Regions from separate parts of the Leisingera sp. SA32 genome, predicted to be linked through region 3. Evidence: riboswitches for the same ligand, from Rfam matches in the RefSeq annotation. Region 3 holds a riboswitch; each other region holds the start of a gene.

Region 1 (3,556 bases), on a different contig from region 3:
CCGGAGGCCGCAAACAGGATTTCTGCCGCGGCGGTTTCCTCCGGCACGACATCGTCAAGCTCCGGTGCGTCTGCCGCGGTTTCCACCGGCGCGCCAAAGCTCTCCTGGTTGTAGTTCTCCATGTCGAAGCCCAGACCGTTCAGCATGTCACGCACCGCCTGCATGAAGGGGTCCGGTCCGCAGCAATAGACCTCACGCTCCAGGTAGTCGCCGGCGATCAGGCCCAGCATGATCTGGTTCAGCTGGCCGCGGTAGCCGGTCCAAACCTGATAGGGGTCGTCCTCCTCCACCACGAAGTGCAGCTTGATACCCGGCACCCTGGACGCCATGCTTTCCAGCTGCTGGCGGGCGATGATCTCGCTGGGGCGTCTGGCGCAGTTGATAAAGCAGATGTCGGGCAACTGGCCGCGGTCGAACAGATACTGCGTCATCGACAGACTGGGCGTAATGCCGGAACCTGCCGAGATGAAGAGGAACTTGCCGTTCGGGCGCTTGGGAAGGGTGAACAGCCCCGCCGGACCAGAGGCGCGCAGCATCATGCCCGGGCGCAGATGGTCCAGCATCCAGCGGGTGCCGATGCTGTCGGCCTGCGCCTTGACCGTGACCGAAATCGACAGCGGCCGCGAGGGCGAGGAGCTGATGGTATAGGTGCGCCAGACCGTTTCCCCCGGCACCGGCAGCTCCAGCGTCAGGAACTGGCCCGGCTGGTATTTGAACCACGCGCCGGAGGGTGCGCGGAAGCTGAAGGTGGCGGTGTTCGGCGCCTCCGGCACAACCGAGACGCATTCCAGCATCTCGTCGTCCTTCCACGCCATTGTTTCGTCCAGTGTTTCAAAGTTGGCTTGCAGTCCCATGGGCTTACTCCGCCGCGATCAGGTGGCGACCGGTCAGGGCGCGGGTCAGCTGCTGGGCGTACCAATTGGAGAACTGGATCACGCCGCTTTCCTGCGTCTGCGAATAGGGGCCGGGCTGATAGGCGGGCGAATTGATGCCACGCTGGTTGTCCTCGACCACGATGCGATCCTCGTCATTGGTGGCGATCCAGACCTCGGTCAGCCGCTTCAGGTCATAGTCCTGACCTTCGACCGCGTCCTTGTGCACCAGCCATTTGGTGCTGACTTCGGTCTCTGTCGGGCTGATCGGGGTCACGCGGAACACGATGGAGTGATCCGGCAGGAAATGGTTCCAGGTGGTCGGATAGTGGAATTTCAACAGCGTGCCCGCATCGGCAAAGGGCACCCGTCCCAGTGGCTTGGCCACCGCCGCCTTGCCGTCCATGGTATAGCTCTCGGCGCCCTCGTTCAGCGGCATCCGCGCCAGCCGGTGCTGACCGCGCCCGTCGATGCAAAACTGCGCCGGGCAGCCTGCCGCTTCGATCCGGTCAAAGTGCTTTTGAAGATGCGGCGGGGTCTCGCCCCCCTCCACCCCGGTGACAGAGGGGTCTTCGGGGAAGGTACGGCACAGCGCCGGGTGGTTGCCGCCGCAGTGATAGCACTCGCGGTTGTTCTCCCAGACCAGCTTCCAGTTGCCGTTCTCGATGATCGCGCTTTCGTAGGCGATCTTGGCATTGGCCAGGCCGTGCGGCTCCAGATAAGGACGGGCGACGTCGGCGAAGGCGTCGAAGTCCGGGGCCTCCTCCGCAAGACAGATATAGATCAACCCCGCCAGGTCGCGGCAATGCACCGGCTTCAGCCCGTGTTTGGAGGCATCGAAATCCGGCCCCATGTCACGTGCCCACAACAGAGAGCCGTCCAGCTCATAGGTCCACTGGTGGTAAGGGCAGACCAGCTTGGGCGCGTTACCTTTCTTGGCCTTGCACACCACCGAGCCGCGGTGGCGGCAGGAGTTGTGGAACGCGCGCACCACGCCATCGCTGCCGCGCACGATGATGACATTGTAGCTGCCGACCTGATGGGTCACGTAGTTGCCGGGTTTTGGCACCTCGCAGGCGGGAATGGCAAACAGCCACTCGCGGTAGAAAATCTGCCGCATGTCCAGATCCAGAACACCCGGATCGGTGTAGAACGCCTGTTCCAGAGAATGGTTCTCTTGACGGGCCATCAGCTTGGCCAGAATGTCGCTGTCCTGAAGCATCTGTCTCTCTCCTTCGCCGCAGCCCCGCGGCGGATTGGCTGGGGGCGGGCACGACGGGAGAGATTGCAGACCACACGCCCGCAACCGCCCTGCCGCCACCCGCGGTTGACGTTTCTGGCAAGGCTGGTTTCCGGACTGTCCGCGGCCGTCTGACCGGCGGGGCGTGGCACCTTCCCGAAGTTGCCTTCAGTGGTTTTCGCCAGGCCCGACACGGGGTCACCGTTGCGGGGGCAGTGCCGGAGTTTCACCAGCTTCCCAATTCTCCGCCCCGAAGGACGGCACCTTGCTGATGCGGAAACTGCCCGATTTGCGTGGCGCCATCGGAACCAAAACCGACCCGGAAAAACCGGAAAAAGACATGCGGTCGTAATCCCGCAGTGCGGACAAACCTGTCCAGTGCCGCAAAAGGTGCGGCGCTTTCAAAATGCGGCAAGCGGCGGATGAATCAGTGCTTTGCGCGGCTGGCGTGCAGCGAATCCTGTCCCGGCATCGCTGACTGACAAAGCCCCGCCCCGACAGCAGAAAGGCCGCGGTTGACGCGGCCCCTGATCAGTTTGATTTCCAGCTCTCCAGCCAGCGCCGGAACCGGCTGCGGCGCTCAGCAAAAGCATCACCCGCCGCATAAAGACTGTCCTCGGCGCCCTCGAGCATCGGATCAATCCGCGCCCGCCGGAAACGCCGCCAGCGCACATAAATCGCCCACAGGAGCGCCGCCAGCAGCACCAGAAAGATGATGGTGAACCAGTTGGTGGGCTTGTCCTCCGGCCCCGCCACCGGCCGGATCGAGACAGCATTGGGAAAGGCCGACAGGAATTCGTTGCGCCAGCCATAATGCATCACCGCCACCCACTCCGGGTTGGCCTTGGTGGAGATGCTGTCATTGGCATCGGTGTACAGATTGGCGGTGTCGAACTTGAAATATGGTGGCCAGTTCCAGCCGGTATCCTCGTTGCGATAGACAATGGCGCGGCCATTGGGACGCACGCCCTGGATGAACTGCACATCGCGGTTGATCAGCTGTACAGACTGGTCGTCCGGCGTCGACCAGAAGATCCGGGTCCAGTCGGTCAGCTCCTGGCGTTCCTCGTAGGTGTTGACGATGCGCACCACATCATACTGCGGCAGCGTGTAATGCAGGATGGCGGCGAACAGCCCCCAAAAGGTGATCAGGAATGCCCATTTGATGAAACGCACGGGGGAACCTCACATGAAGTTAATGACGTAGATCAGGAGCGCCAGCGCCCCCAGCGGAACGATATAGACCAAGAGGATCAGCCTGCGCCGGAACGAGTGGTCGTATTGTTTCAGCCCCCGCTGGATGAAGGCCGCACGGTCGCCGGTCAAGCCCTTGTCTTTCCAGCGCCGTTTCAGCTTCGCCCGGCGCACCTCGCGGGAGTAGAGCGACACCGCGCCATAGGCCACGGTCAGCACCACCAAAAGGATCAGGATCAGGCGGATGAAA
Region 2 (3,556 bases), on a different contig from region 3:
CGGGGATCACCGTCAGCGTGATGTCGGCCAGCGTTTTCAGGCGCTCGGCAATCCGCATGGTGCTGTCATAAAGCGAGGGATCACCCCAGACCAAGAAGCCGACCTTGCCCCCCTGCGGCAGATGCGCGGTGATTGTCTGCCACCAGACCTGCGCGATGGCATCATGCCAGTCATCCACACGTTTGCGGTAGTCCGGGGTCGTCTCGTCGCGCACCGGCAAGGTGAACTCGACGATGGCCGGGCCAGTGCCCCGGATCGCGCGATTGCAGATCTCATGCCGCAGCCCGGCCAGATCGTCCTTGCCCGCGCCTTTGTTGGGGATCAGGATCAGATCCTGCGCGTTCAGCGCGTCGATTGCCTGCAATGTTATATGCTGCGGATTGCCGGTGCCGATGCCGATCAGGCTGAGTTCAATCATGACGGGGCCTTTGATGTGAGAACACGGCCCCCTATGGAGCCGTGCTGCCGGTCTTGCAAGTCTGCCGCGATCGTCAGGAGCCTTCACCGTTTGCAGGCACGGTGACCTTGGCTTTGAGCGCCTCGCCACCCACGGCCAGAGGGCTGTGGCTGTTGGAGTTGAGCGCCACTGCGACCTCTGCCCCGGCGGGCAGCGATGGAATGTGCATCCAGTCGCCATAGAGCCGGGCGATCTTTTCGCCATCCACATAGACATGCGCGTGACCTTCGCCTGCCACATCTGCCACGGAGGCGTTCTGCGGCGCAAAGCGGAAGTTCTGCGTTGCAACATGCAGGTTCCAGCCGGACATCGGATCCTTGTGAAGGGCGATGCGGAGCGTCGGTGCGTCAGGTCCGGCGGGCAGGTTCACCGGCGTGCTGTGATCGTGCGCCATTGCAGCCGACGTGCTGCCGCCGTGATGGGCGGGATCACCGTGGTCATGGCCGTCAAAGGTGATGCCATTGCCGGCCGCGATCACGAAACCGGCGCCGCCGCCGAAGATCAGGCCGATGGCAAACAGGGCAAGAGAGCGGGACATCGTGTTGTCATCCTGTGGACTGAAGAGTTCCCGCCGGTGTGCCCCGGCGGGGAGGATGGTCTGGCGGACTTCAGGCTGTCGCCTGTTCGCGCTTGCCTTCGGCTTGCCAGAAGTGGCCGGCAAAGGCCCCCAGCAGCACCCAGGCAGCCATGCCGACGCCAAAGGCGCGGGCCGCGAACAGCGCGCCGATCTCGGTCGGGACCGGGCCGGAGAAGGTTTCTGGCTCAGGCGCGCCCACCACATGCGGCGCCAGCAGCAGCAGCGCCGCCAGGCCATAGCTGACGGCATTGCCGCCAAAGGCGATCAGCCACATGGCGACGCCCGCAGCGGCGACGGTGACGCTCCACCAGATCTGGCGCAGGCCGACGTCAGCCGCGGCCACGCCGGGCACCTCGGGAGCGAGCGTCAGGCCCGGGGCAAAGTGGAACGTGATGAACCCTGCCAGCCCCCACAGGATGCCGTTGCGCGCGGTGATGACGTGGCCTTGGCGTTCGGCCACGGACATCAGCGCCACCATGACCAGCGCATAGCCGGTATAGGTCAACATGGTGAAAATGATGCTGAGACCGTCCCGCACCGGCTCGGCGAACAGTCCGGGAAGATCGGGATGCGCAGTTACGGGGTCAGCGCCGAAATGCACCAGATCACCGCCCTCGTAGAGTTCGGCGTGGAGCAGCACGGGCTGCACGAAATAAAGCTGCAGCAGGGCGGTAATCAGCCCCGCTGCAGCGCCAGCGAACAACGCGCTGGTCAGAATGCGACTGAACATGGCCTTAGTGGCAGGGGAAGCCGGTTGCGTGGCGCACATCGTGGGCGGCGTCATGCAGGGCGGAAGCCTGAACATGGCCGGTCAGCGTGATGATCCCCAGCCCCAGAACCACGGCAAAAAGCGCCGGGATTACGGAAGAGCCAGCGGCAGAAGCCTTGAGCGTCTTGGTCGTCATTGATGTTCTCCTTGCCGTCACACCCGACGGCGCAAGTTTGCGTTCACATACGGCCGGTCTCCTGACTCGCGGGTCGCTGCTGCCCTCCTCCTTCCCGGCGTCTTGCGCGCCAGTGGATAGTGGAGAGCCGCTCGCCGCTCACAGTCGCGGGGGCGGTTGAGGCTGCGGTGCCGCGATTTGGTCCACCGTCCTCATTCCCGTTTCAGTCCTGGTGCTTGGGCACCTGTGGACACCGTATCCTCAAACTAATGCCCTGTGCGGCGGACGCCGGTCAAGAACGAAACCGCCGCTTGACCCTGCGGGGGCGGCATCTATCCGTGCGCCGCCGGGCGGCCGGGGCCGGAATGTTCAAATTTTTCGGACAAAACCGAATGGCGGAAGTTTTGCGCGATGGTATCGGCCGATCAGCCCAGATCGCCGGGAATCCGGGCGATTGCCTTGTGCCGCAGCGCGCCCAAGGGGCGGGCATCGGCAAAATTGCCGTCCGGGCTGTGGCGATACATCCGCAGGAAGATTCGCACATCCGGCAGATCCGCGGCTGTGATCTCGCCGAACAGATAGGCGGTCTTGCCCGGCGCGCGCACCGCCAGCGTCTGCGGGCGCTGGCAGCCGGACATGCAATCCACTTGCTGGATGCGCACCTCACCCTCTGCCCCCGCCAGCATCGCGGCAAGCTGATCCGGCAGCATTGGATCGGCGTCGCGGCAGCTGCGACACAGGGTGAGGGTGAGCAGGCTCATGCGCCGGGCAGCTCCTGGTCCGCCAACGGCCCATAGAGGATCAGGACCGGCGCCTTGGTTTCCATCGCGCGCAACACCGCGGGCAGCTCCCCCACCGTGTGGCAGAACAGCTGCTGCTCCGGCGTCGACACACCAAGCGCCACCAGCGCGTGGGTGTGCGGCGGCAGGCCGGCCTCCACCAGCTTTTCGGCCAGCGCGGCAAACGTGCGCTTGCCCATATAGACCACCGTGGTGGCCTGCGGGTCGGCCAGTGCGGCCATGTTCAGATCGTCGGGCAGGCCGCCGGTCACGTCATGGCCGGTGATGAATTGCAGACGTCGTGCGGTCAGGCGGCGGGTCAGCGGGATCTGCGCGGCGGCCGCCGCAGCTGACGCCGCGGTGACGCCGGGCACGATTTCAAACCCGATGCCTGCCGCGCGCAGGGCCGAGATCTCTTCCTCCAGCCGCCCGAAGACGCCGCAGTCGCCGGACTTCAGCCGCACCACATTCAGGCCGCTTTGGGCGTAGTCCACCAGCAGCTGGCTCACGTGGTCCTGCTTGGGCGAGGGGCGGCCGGCCCGTTTCCCCACGCCCACCAGATCGGCGTCGGCGCGGGCGTGGCTCAGGATCGGGCCGGAGGACAGGTCGTCAAACAAGACCGCATCGGCCGTCTCCAGCCGACTGACCGCCTTGACGGTCAGCAGCTCCGGGTCGCCCGGCCCGGAGGAGACAAAGCTGACAAAGCCGCTCATGCCTGTTCTCCAGTGATGAGGTGGAAGAAGGTGCCGGTGACATTGCCCTTGATCGAGCCGGTCTCCGGCACCGGGCCGCCGTCCGCATCCATCACATTTGCCAAGGGCGCGTCGGGCTCTTCCAGAATGGAGGAGTAGTGAAACTC
Region 3 (3,556 bases):
AATCACGCCCGAGGACTGGTTCTCGATGCCTTTGATCGGCGCGCCATGTTCGCGCACATTGGTCAGCATCAGGGCCACACCGCCGCCCCGCTTGCTGAGTTGCAGGGCCGAGTTGATTCCGCGGCCGATGCTTTCCATGTTGTCTTCCAGCCGCAGCAGGAAACAGGAGATCAGCTCACCCCGGCTTTTCTTGCCGGCATTCAGAAAGGTGGGCGTGGCGGGCTGGAACCGGCCGCAGATGATTTCCGTCATCAGCTGCATCGCGGTGGCCTCATCGCCGCGCGCCAGCGCCAGCGCCACCATCACCACACGGTCCTCGTAGCGTTCCAGATAGCGGCCGCCATCACGGGTTTTCAGCGTATAGGAGGTGTAATATTTGAACGCGCCCAGAAAGGTCGGAAAGCGGAACTTATGCGCATAGGCCGCATCCCAGATCCGCTGCAAGAAGGCGCGGTCGTATTGCTCCAGCACCTCCGCCTCGTAGTAGCCTTCCTTGACCAGATACCCCAGTTTTTCGTCCAGAGAGTGAAAGAACACGGTGTTCTGGTTCACGTGGCTCAGGAAATACTGCCGCGCCGCCTGCCGGTCGGCGTCGAACTGGATGTGTCCTTCCGCGTCATACAGGTTCAGCATGGCGTTCAGCGCGTGGTAGTCGCGCTCAGGTGTTACGCTGGAATCGAGCATTCCATCCCCCAGAATGTCTGTAGCCCGGCGCGCACGCGGGCAATGTCGGTTTCGGTGCCAGCCAGTTCAAATCGGTACAGCACCGGCACGTTGCATTTGCGGGCTATCACATCGCTCGCCAGGGCAAAGGTCTCGCCAAAGTTGCGATTGCCCGCCCCGATCACGCCGCGCAGCAGCGCCCGCAAAGGGGGCTGATTCAGCAGGCGGATCACCTGTTTCGGCACCGCGCCGCGCCCCTGCCCATCCGCATAGGTGGGGCAGATCAGCACAAAAGGCGCGTCGAGGTGGGGCAAGGGCTGGCTGTGGCGCAGCGGCACCCGCTGGGCAGGCAGGCCCAAACGGCTGGCAAAGCGGTGGGTGTTGCCCGACCCGCTGGAAAAATAGACCAGGCCCGCCAAGCTGTTACGCCAGCCGGGTGATCATGTCGGGGCGAAACCCCGCCCAGTGGCTGTCACCGGCCACCACCACCGGTGCCTGACGATAGCCCATGTCCTGCACCTTTTGCAGCGCGTCGCTGTCCTGGCTGAGGTCAATCACCTGATACGTCAGCCCGCGGGCATCCAGCGCGCGGGTGGTGGCGGTGCACTGCACGCAGGCCGGTTTGGAATACACGGTAATGGTCATTGGTCTGGTCCCTATCTGCTGCTGCGGACAAGGGGACAGGGTCACGGTTCCAGCACCGCAACCACGGGCAGGACCACGCACCCAGGCCCGCCGCCTGTGGTTCACGTCTCATCAGCTCTGGCAGGTCTCCTGGCTTGCGGCTCGAACGTCTGGCCCGCCTTCCCGACGCAGCCGCGCCAGTGGCATATGGGGTTTGACTCGCCGCTTACAGTTGCGGGGGCAGCACCGGGATTGCACCGGTTTCCCTCTTAGCCTCTGATGTGAATCACAGGCACCAAAGCCACTCCATATAGGGTCATGAAGGGGGCGCCCGTCAATATGTTGTTTACTCTATCCACAGGAAATGGCGCGCTACCCACAGGTGCCCTCAACCGGCCTGCCAGACCAGCGGCGCAGGCGTCTCGCGAAAGGCAAAGCGCAGCAGGTGGCTTTCCACCACCGCGCAGGTCTGGGCCAGTTCGGCCTCTGTCGCGGCGGTGACGTGCATGCGCAGCCGGTCACCCTCCAGCCGCAACAGCGCCACACCGCACACGAATTGCAACTCCGCCCCCTCCGGGGTCTTGGCCACCGGGATCTTGTGGCCAAAATGGCTGACCATACGAGACAGGTAGCTCGCCGCCTGAGGAGACTGGAAAACCGTCTGTGTTTGCATTGCTGTTCCTTTCAAGCGATAATGGCCAAGGTACTGGCAGGTATTGATTTTCAACAGTTTCAGCACGTTCCGCCTGCCGCCTGCCGCCGGTCCGTGCTTGGGCCTCTGGCACCGCTGCGACTTGGAAGGACGCGACCATGACATCCCGGCCCGGCAAATCGCAGGACGCGGCGTTTTTCGCGGACGCCCAGGAGGAGGTGTCCTACAACCGCGCCTGGTTCAACATCATGCGCGCCCACCGCAAGTTTCACCCGCGGATCGCGCGGGCGCTGAAGACCCATGGCATCAGTGATCCGATCTGGTACGAGATCCTGCTCGAACTGGACCGCGCCGGCCCCCAGGGCCAGCCGATGGCGGCGCTGGAGGACAGGCTTTTCGTCCCGCAATACGCCCTCTCCCGACATGTTGGCCGTATGGAAAAGGCCGGGCTGTTGCGGCGCGACGTCGTCGCCGAGGGACGGCGCCGACAGATCCTGTTTCTCACCGACCGCGGGGCGGGGCTGCATGCGAAGATCTGGCCTGCCTACCGGGATGCGATGCAGGCCGAGATCGGCCCGCACCTGACCACGGAGGAGGCCTATGCCCTGTCGCGGCTGCTGATCAAGCTGCTGCCCTGATACCCGCGGCGGCGGGCGTCAGGAACTGGCATCAGAAGCGGGCGACCGCTTCGATGACAAAGGTGCGGCCCGGCTCCTTGAGCGTCGAGAAGCCATTGAAGTCACCGCCATAGGTCGCCCGGTCCGAATAGCTCTCGTCAAACAGGTTGTTGATGCTGCCACGGATGGTCACACCGTTCAGCGACGCGGGGCTGTATTCGGCAAAGACATTCACAACCTCATAGCTCGGCAGTTCCTGCGTCGCATAGGCACCTTGGGCGTCATGGCTCAGCGCCGCCTGAACGCTGCCACCAACCAGCAGGTTGTACTGCGACAGCTCTTGCTGCACTTCAAGCGCAATCACCTGACCCAGCGGCGCCCCGATGTCGCGCAGGTCATAGCTGCTGGAGGGCTGACCGTTGATCTCGGCGTCGCTGTTGGACAGGGTCATGCGGGCAAAACCACTGTCCCAGCCATAGGTGGCACCAAAGTTGAAGCCGGAGGTTGCGAAGTCTTCGCTGCCGACAATGGTGCGGTTCTGTTTGCGCACGCCGTCGATTTCGGTCTCGAACCATTCACCGCTCAGGCGCCAATTGCCGGCCTCCCAGTCAGCACCGACAACGATGTTCTGTGCGCGGGACGCCTGTAGGCCGGTATAATCCCACGTCCCCCAGAACGTGTAGCTGTCTGCCAGATCGATACCGCCAAAGACGGAGGAATAGCCACCGCGCAGCGACAGGCTATCGGTCACATCGTAGACAACGGACAGGTTGCCGCTGGCCCCGCTGTGCGACGATTGATGGACGTTTCCGGTTGCATCAAAATCATGGCCGGTGAAATCCTGCCAGTCATAGCGCGCACCGGCGGAAAGGCTCAGCCGGGTCGTGGGCTCCAGTCGCGCCTGCGCAAAGACCCCGATGTTGTCGCTTTCCTCCGAGGTCAGGCCATTGGTCACCCAGCTGCCGTCAATCTCGGTTTTGCGGTTCTGGAAATCGACACC
Region 4 (3,556 bases), on a different contig from region 3:
GCATGTGGACCTCATCGATGATGTAGATCTTGTAGCGCGCGGAGGCGGCGCGGTACTGCACCGAGTCGATGATCTCGCGGATGTCGCCCACGCCGGTGCGGGAGGCGGCGTCCATTTCCATGACGTCGACATGGCGGCCTTCCATGATCGCCACGCAGTGTTCGCATTTGCCGCAAGGATCGGTGGTGGGGCCGCCGGTGCCATCCGCGCCGATGCAGTTCATGCCCTTGGCGATGATCCGCGCCGTGGTGGTTTTGCCGGTGCCGCGGATGCCGGTCATGATGAAGGCTTGGGCGATACGGTCGGCGGCAAAGGCGTTCTTGAGCGTGCGCACCATCGCGTCCTGGCCGACCAGGTCGGCAAAGGTCTCGGGCCGGTATTTGCGGGCCAGAACCTGGTAGTGGGATTGGCCGGTTTCGCCGGGGGTGCCGCTGGGGGTGTCGCTCATGTTCTCTCGTGCCGGATTCGGATTGATTGCGCCGCGTGTCGCGCAGGGTATTGAAGCGCGCCGGGTTCGTCCACCGCAGAAGCCGCGTGCGCAGGCGGTGTGAAAACCTTTTGGGAAATGCGGCAGATAGGGGTAGAATCGCCGGGCAGGCCTCGGGTGGGATCGGGGGGCGGCGCGCACAGGCAAGGAGGCGCTATGCGACCTGACGACCCCTTTGGCGAGACGGTGCCGGTGACCCCCGCGGTTGCCAAAGCGCCGCAGCCAGCAAATTCACCACAGCCAGTCAATCTGACGATCCATGCTCTGCCGGTGGCAGGGGGGCAGCTGGCGCTGTGCCCGCTGCCGGGGCGGGGCGGCGATTACGCCGGTGACCTGGCGCGGATCAATGCCTGGAAGGCGGGCCTTGTGCTCTCGATGACCACGGACGCGGAGCACGCCGCCGTGGGCGGGCCGCGGCTGGGGGCAGACCTGCAAGGCATGGCCTGCCGCTGGATTCACCTGCCGGTGGCAGATTTTGAGACGCCGTCGAAGCGGGTGGCGCTGAAGTGGCCGACCGCCAGCCGCAAGGCGCGGCGGGCGCTGGCGGGTGGCGGCCGGGTGTTGGTGCATTGCCGGGGCGGCTGCGGGCGGTCCGGCATGGCGGTGCTGCGGTTGATGATCGAAGCGGGCGAGCCGCCGGCCCAGGCGCTGGCGCGGCTGCGCGCGGTGCGCCCCTGTGCGGTCGAAACTCAGGCACAGATGGAATGGGCCTATGCGCATCGTCAGGCGCGTCCCAGGTCCAGCTGAACGGTCGCTGGCGCCGCGCGGGGCGGGTCTGTTCAGCGCTGGGGCGTATATGCACGGCGCTCTACGGGATGGCGGGTCTGGGCAGCGCCTCGACCAGGGCGCAGGGGCGCGTCGTCACCGCAGCGGCGGCAAAGCCGCGGTCGCCGGGGTCGAAGATCGCATCGGCAAAGCGGTCCAGTCCGACGCGCGGCGCCTGCGCATCGACGCCGCAATAGACGCGGATGCGGTCATGGCTGGCGGCATATTGCGCCGGGCAGGGGTGTGGGCAGGCATCCAGGACGGTGCTGCCGGTCACCTCAAAATCATCCTGCGTCAGCGGTCGCGCCTGTGTCAGCGCTGCGGCCAGCCGCGTGATCATGCGCTCCGCCGCCGGGCAGGGGCGGCCGAGGTGGGGGCAGTCCGTGGCCGTGTAGCCGTGGGTGTGGTCAGTCCAGTTCATCCATGCGCCCTCCGCGCGGGGGCGGGGGTCAAGGACAGGGAGCGCGACCCTGGCGGGCCACAACCGGGCTGCCGCAGGTGTCAGACCCTGCCCGGACACCCCGTCCGGGTTCGAGTTTCACGTGTAACGGCAGGTCTCCTGACTTGCGGGTCGCTGCTGGTCCGGTCCTTCCCGGCCCCATTGCGGGCCAGTGGGTCTACCGGGGTCGCTCGCCGCTTACAGTTGCGGGGGCAGTTGCGGCCTTGCCCGGCCCAAGGCCAGACGCACCGCATTCCCTTTTCATCCCGGCTGCATGTGCATGCAGCGCGGAAACCATCCTCCCAGCGGTAGCGGCTGCGGCCTTGGCGCGTCAATCGAAAACCTGCATCTCCCGCTGAGCGGGGCAGGCGCAAAAGGACGCAAAGGCGGGCGCTGTGCTGTCAGGTGGGGGTGTCAGGCGGTGTTTTTCAGGCGCGCTTCGGTCAGGCCCGCGAAATCGGCGAGGCGCAGTTTGAAGCGGCGGTTCAGGTTGTTGCGGGCCAGTTTCAGCGATTGCAGCAGCAGCCGCCCGGTCAGCGTGGTTGCCTCCAGCTTCAGCCGCACCGACATGCGGGTGCGTTGCGGAGACAGGGCCAGCAGCTCCACATCCATGCGGCCGTCCAGCCCGCTGCCGACGCCGGTGATTGCCATGAGGGTGACTGGCGCATAGGCATCCAGCGTCAGCCGCGCCTCGCGCTGTTTGCCACGAAAGGAAAAGCCCAGATCCCAGGACAGCCCCGCTTCGGGGTGGGCGATGTCACCGCTGCGCTGCACCTCAATGCCGCGGCGCAGGGCGGAGCGTTCCATCTGCTCGAAGTCGGACAGCGCGCCAAAGACGTCTGCGATGGGTGCTTCAATATCTTCGTTGCCCGTGAATTCCATGCTCGCCTGTCCCGACTGTCTGTTTCGCCTGCCTGTGATACCCTGCCTGCCGACAGGGGGCTGTGCCCCGCTGTGCCTGGTGACAAATATGCGCTTTAGTCCAGCGTGTCCGCAAGCCAGTTCTTCAGCAGAAAATGCGCAATTGCGCCTTTTCTCGCCGGTTGCAGCACGGGGTGTTCTCCGGCGAAGGCCGTCATCATCTCCTGGCGGCTGACCCAGAACGCATCCTCGATCTCTGCTGGATCGATGGTGATGTCGCGGCTCAGCGCCGCGCCGGCGCAGCCGAACATCAGCGACATCGGAAAGGCCCAGGGCTGCGATGCCAGATAGCTGACCGCGCCGACCCGCACGCCGGTCTCCTCCAGGGTTTCGCGGCGCACGGCGGCCTCCAGCGTTTCGCCCGGTTCGACAAACCCCGCCAGCAGGGAGTACATCCCCTCGGGCCAGCCGGGCGAGCGGCCCACCAACACGCTGTCACCGTGGGTGATGAGCATGATGACCACCGGATCGGTGCGCGGGAAATGGGGCGCCTTGCAGGCGGGGCAGACGCGCTGCCAGCCGGCCTGTGAAATATCGCTGGGGGCGCCGCAACAGGCGCAAAACCCGTGGCTGCGGTGCCAGGCCAGCAGTGCTTTGGCGGTTGCTGCGAGCTCAGCCTCCAGCGGGGAAAGAACCGTCATGATCCGGCGCAGTTCGGCAAAGACATGGTCGTTTGGCAGCGCCGGGTGCTGCTGTTCGCTGGCATCGGTGAAGCCGCCCAGAGCCTCCGGGTCCAAGGTTTCGGGCTGCCAGGCGCTGAGATCGCAGGCAAAACGCGGCGCGCCCTGAGGCGTCAGCCCCAGGAACAGCGCCGCATCGCGCAGGGGGGCGACAAGCGGGTGATCGGGGGCGGTCAAGGCCAGCCCTTGCGGCCGCGCGTCGATCCTGGGGCGCCGTGTCAGCGGCTTGCCGCGCCACAGCAGCAGCACGCCGGCCTCCGGCGC

The links. A riboswitch is a leader RNA that binds a small molecule or an ion and turns the genes downstream of it on or off. The one in region 3 is predicted to bind cobalamin.
Region 1: linked by a shared signal. The riboswitch ahead of AC0IPL_RS15770 (aromatic ring-hydroxylating oxygenase subunit alpha) and the one ahead of nrdH (glutaredoxin-like protein NrdH) in region 3 are both predicted to bind cobalamin.
Region 2: linked by a shared signal. The riboswitch ahead of AC0IPL_RS06570 (CbtB domain-containing protein) and the one ahead of nrdH (glutaredoxin-like protein NrdH) in region 3 are both predicted to bind cobalamin.
Region 4: linked by a shared signal. The riboswitch ahead of AC0IPL_RS12910 (hypothetical protein) and the one ahead of nrdH (glutaredoxin-like protein NrdH) in region 3 are both predicted to bind cobalamin.

What each region holds. Positions count from the first base shown of each region.
Region 1 covers NZ_JBVYHB010000011.1:127,758-131,313, reverse strand. Annotated here, with positions in the region: gene AC0IPL_RS15775 (FAD-binding oxidoreductase) at 1-854, opposite strand, end outside; gene AC0IPL_RS15770 (aromatic ring-hydroxylating oxygenase subunit alpha) at 859-2,094, opposite strand; cobalamin riboswitch at 2,199-2,395, opposite strand; gene AC0IPL_RS15765 (DUF1523 family protein) at 2,644-3,288, opposite strand; gene AC0IPL_RS15760 (hypothetical protein) at 3,298-3,556, opposite strand, start outside.
Region 2 covers NZ_JBVYHB010000003.1:299,892-303,447, forward strand. Annotated here, with positions in the region: gene cobF (precorrin-6A synthase (deacetylating)) at 1-418, opposite strand, end outside; gene AC0IPL_RS06560 (hypothetical protein) at 492-995, opposite strand; gene AC0IPL_RS06565 (CbtA family protein) at 1,066-1,764, opposite strand; gene AC0IPL_RS06570 (CbtB domain-containing protein) at 1,769-1,939, opposite strand; cobalamin riboswitch at 1,974-2,191, opposite strand; gene AC0IPL_RS06575 (DUF1636 family protein) at 2,344-2,679, opposite strand; gene cobA (uroporphyrinogen-III C-methyltransferase) at 2,676-3,410, opposite strand; gene AC0IPL_RS06585 (cobyrinate a,c-diamide synthase) at 3,407-3,556, opposite strand, start outside.
Region 3 covers NZ_JBVYHB010000016.1:22,630-26,185, forward strand. Annotated here, with positions in the region: gene nrdE (class 1b ribonucleoside-diphosphate reductase subunit alpha) at 1-684, opposite strand, end outside; gene nrdI (class Ib ribonucleoside-diphosphate reductase assembly flavoprotein NrdI) at 666-1,082, opposite strand; gene nrdH (glutaredoxin-like protein NrdH) at 1,087-1,308, opposite strand; cobalamin riboswitch at 1,411-1,602, opposite strand; gene AC0IPL_RS18275 (DUF2218 domain-containing protein) at 1,676-1,960, opposite strand; gene AC0IPL_RS18280 (MarR family winged helix-turn-helix transcriptional regulator) at 2,098-2,577, shown strand; gene AC0IPL_RS18285 (TonB-dependent receptor plug domain-containing protein) at 2,609-3,556, opposite strand, start outside.
Region 4 covers NZ_JBVYHB010000008.1:52,234-55,789, forward strand. Annotated here, with positions in the region: gene AC0IPL_RS12900 (DNA polymerase III subunit gamma/tau) at 1-448, opposite strand, end outside; gene AC0IPL_RS12905 (protein-tyrosine phosphatase family protein) at 644-1,234, shown strand; gene AC0IPL_RS12910 (hypothetical protein) at 1,296-1,673, opposite strand; cobalamin riboswitch at 1,785-2,005, opposite strand; gene AC0IPL_RS12915 (SRPBCC family protein) at 2,106-2,573, opposite strand; gene nudC (NAD(+) diphosphatase) at 2,669-3,556, opposite strand, start outside.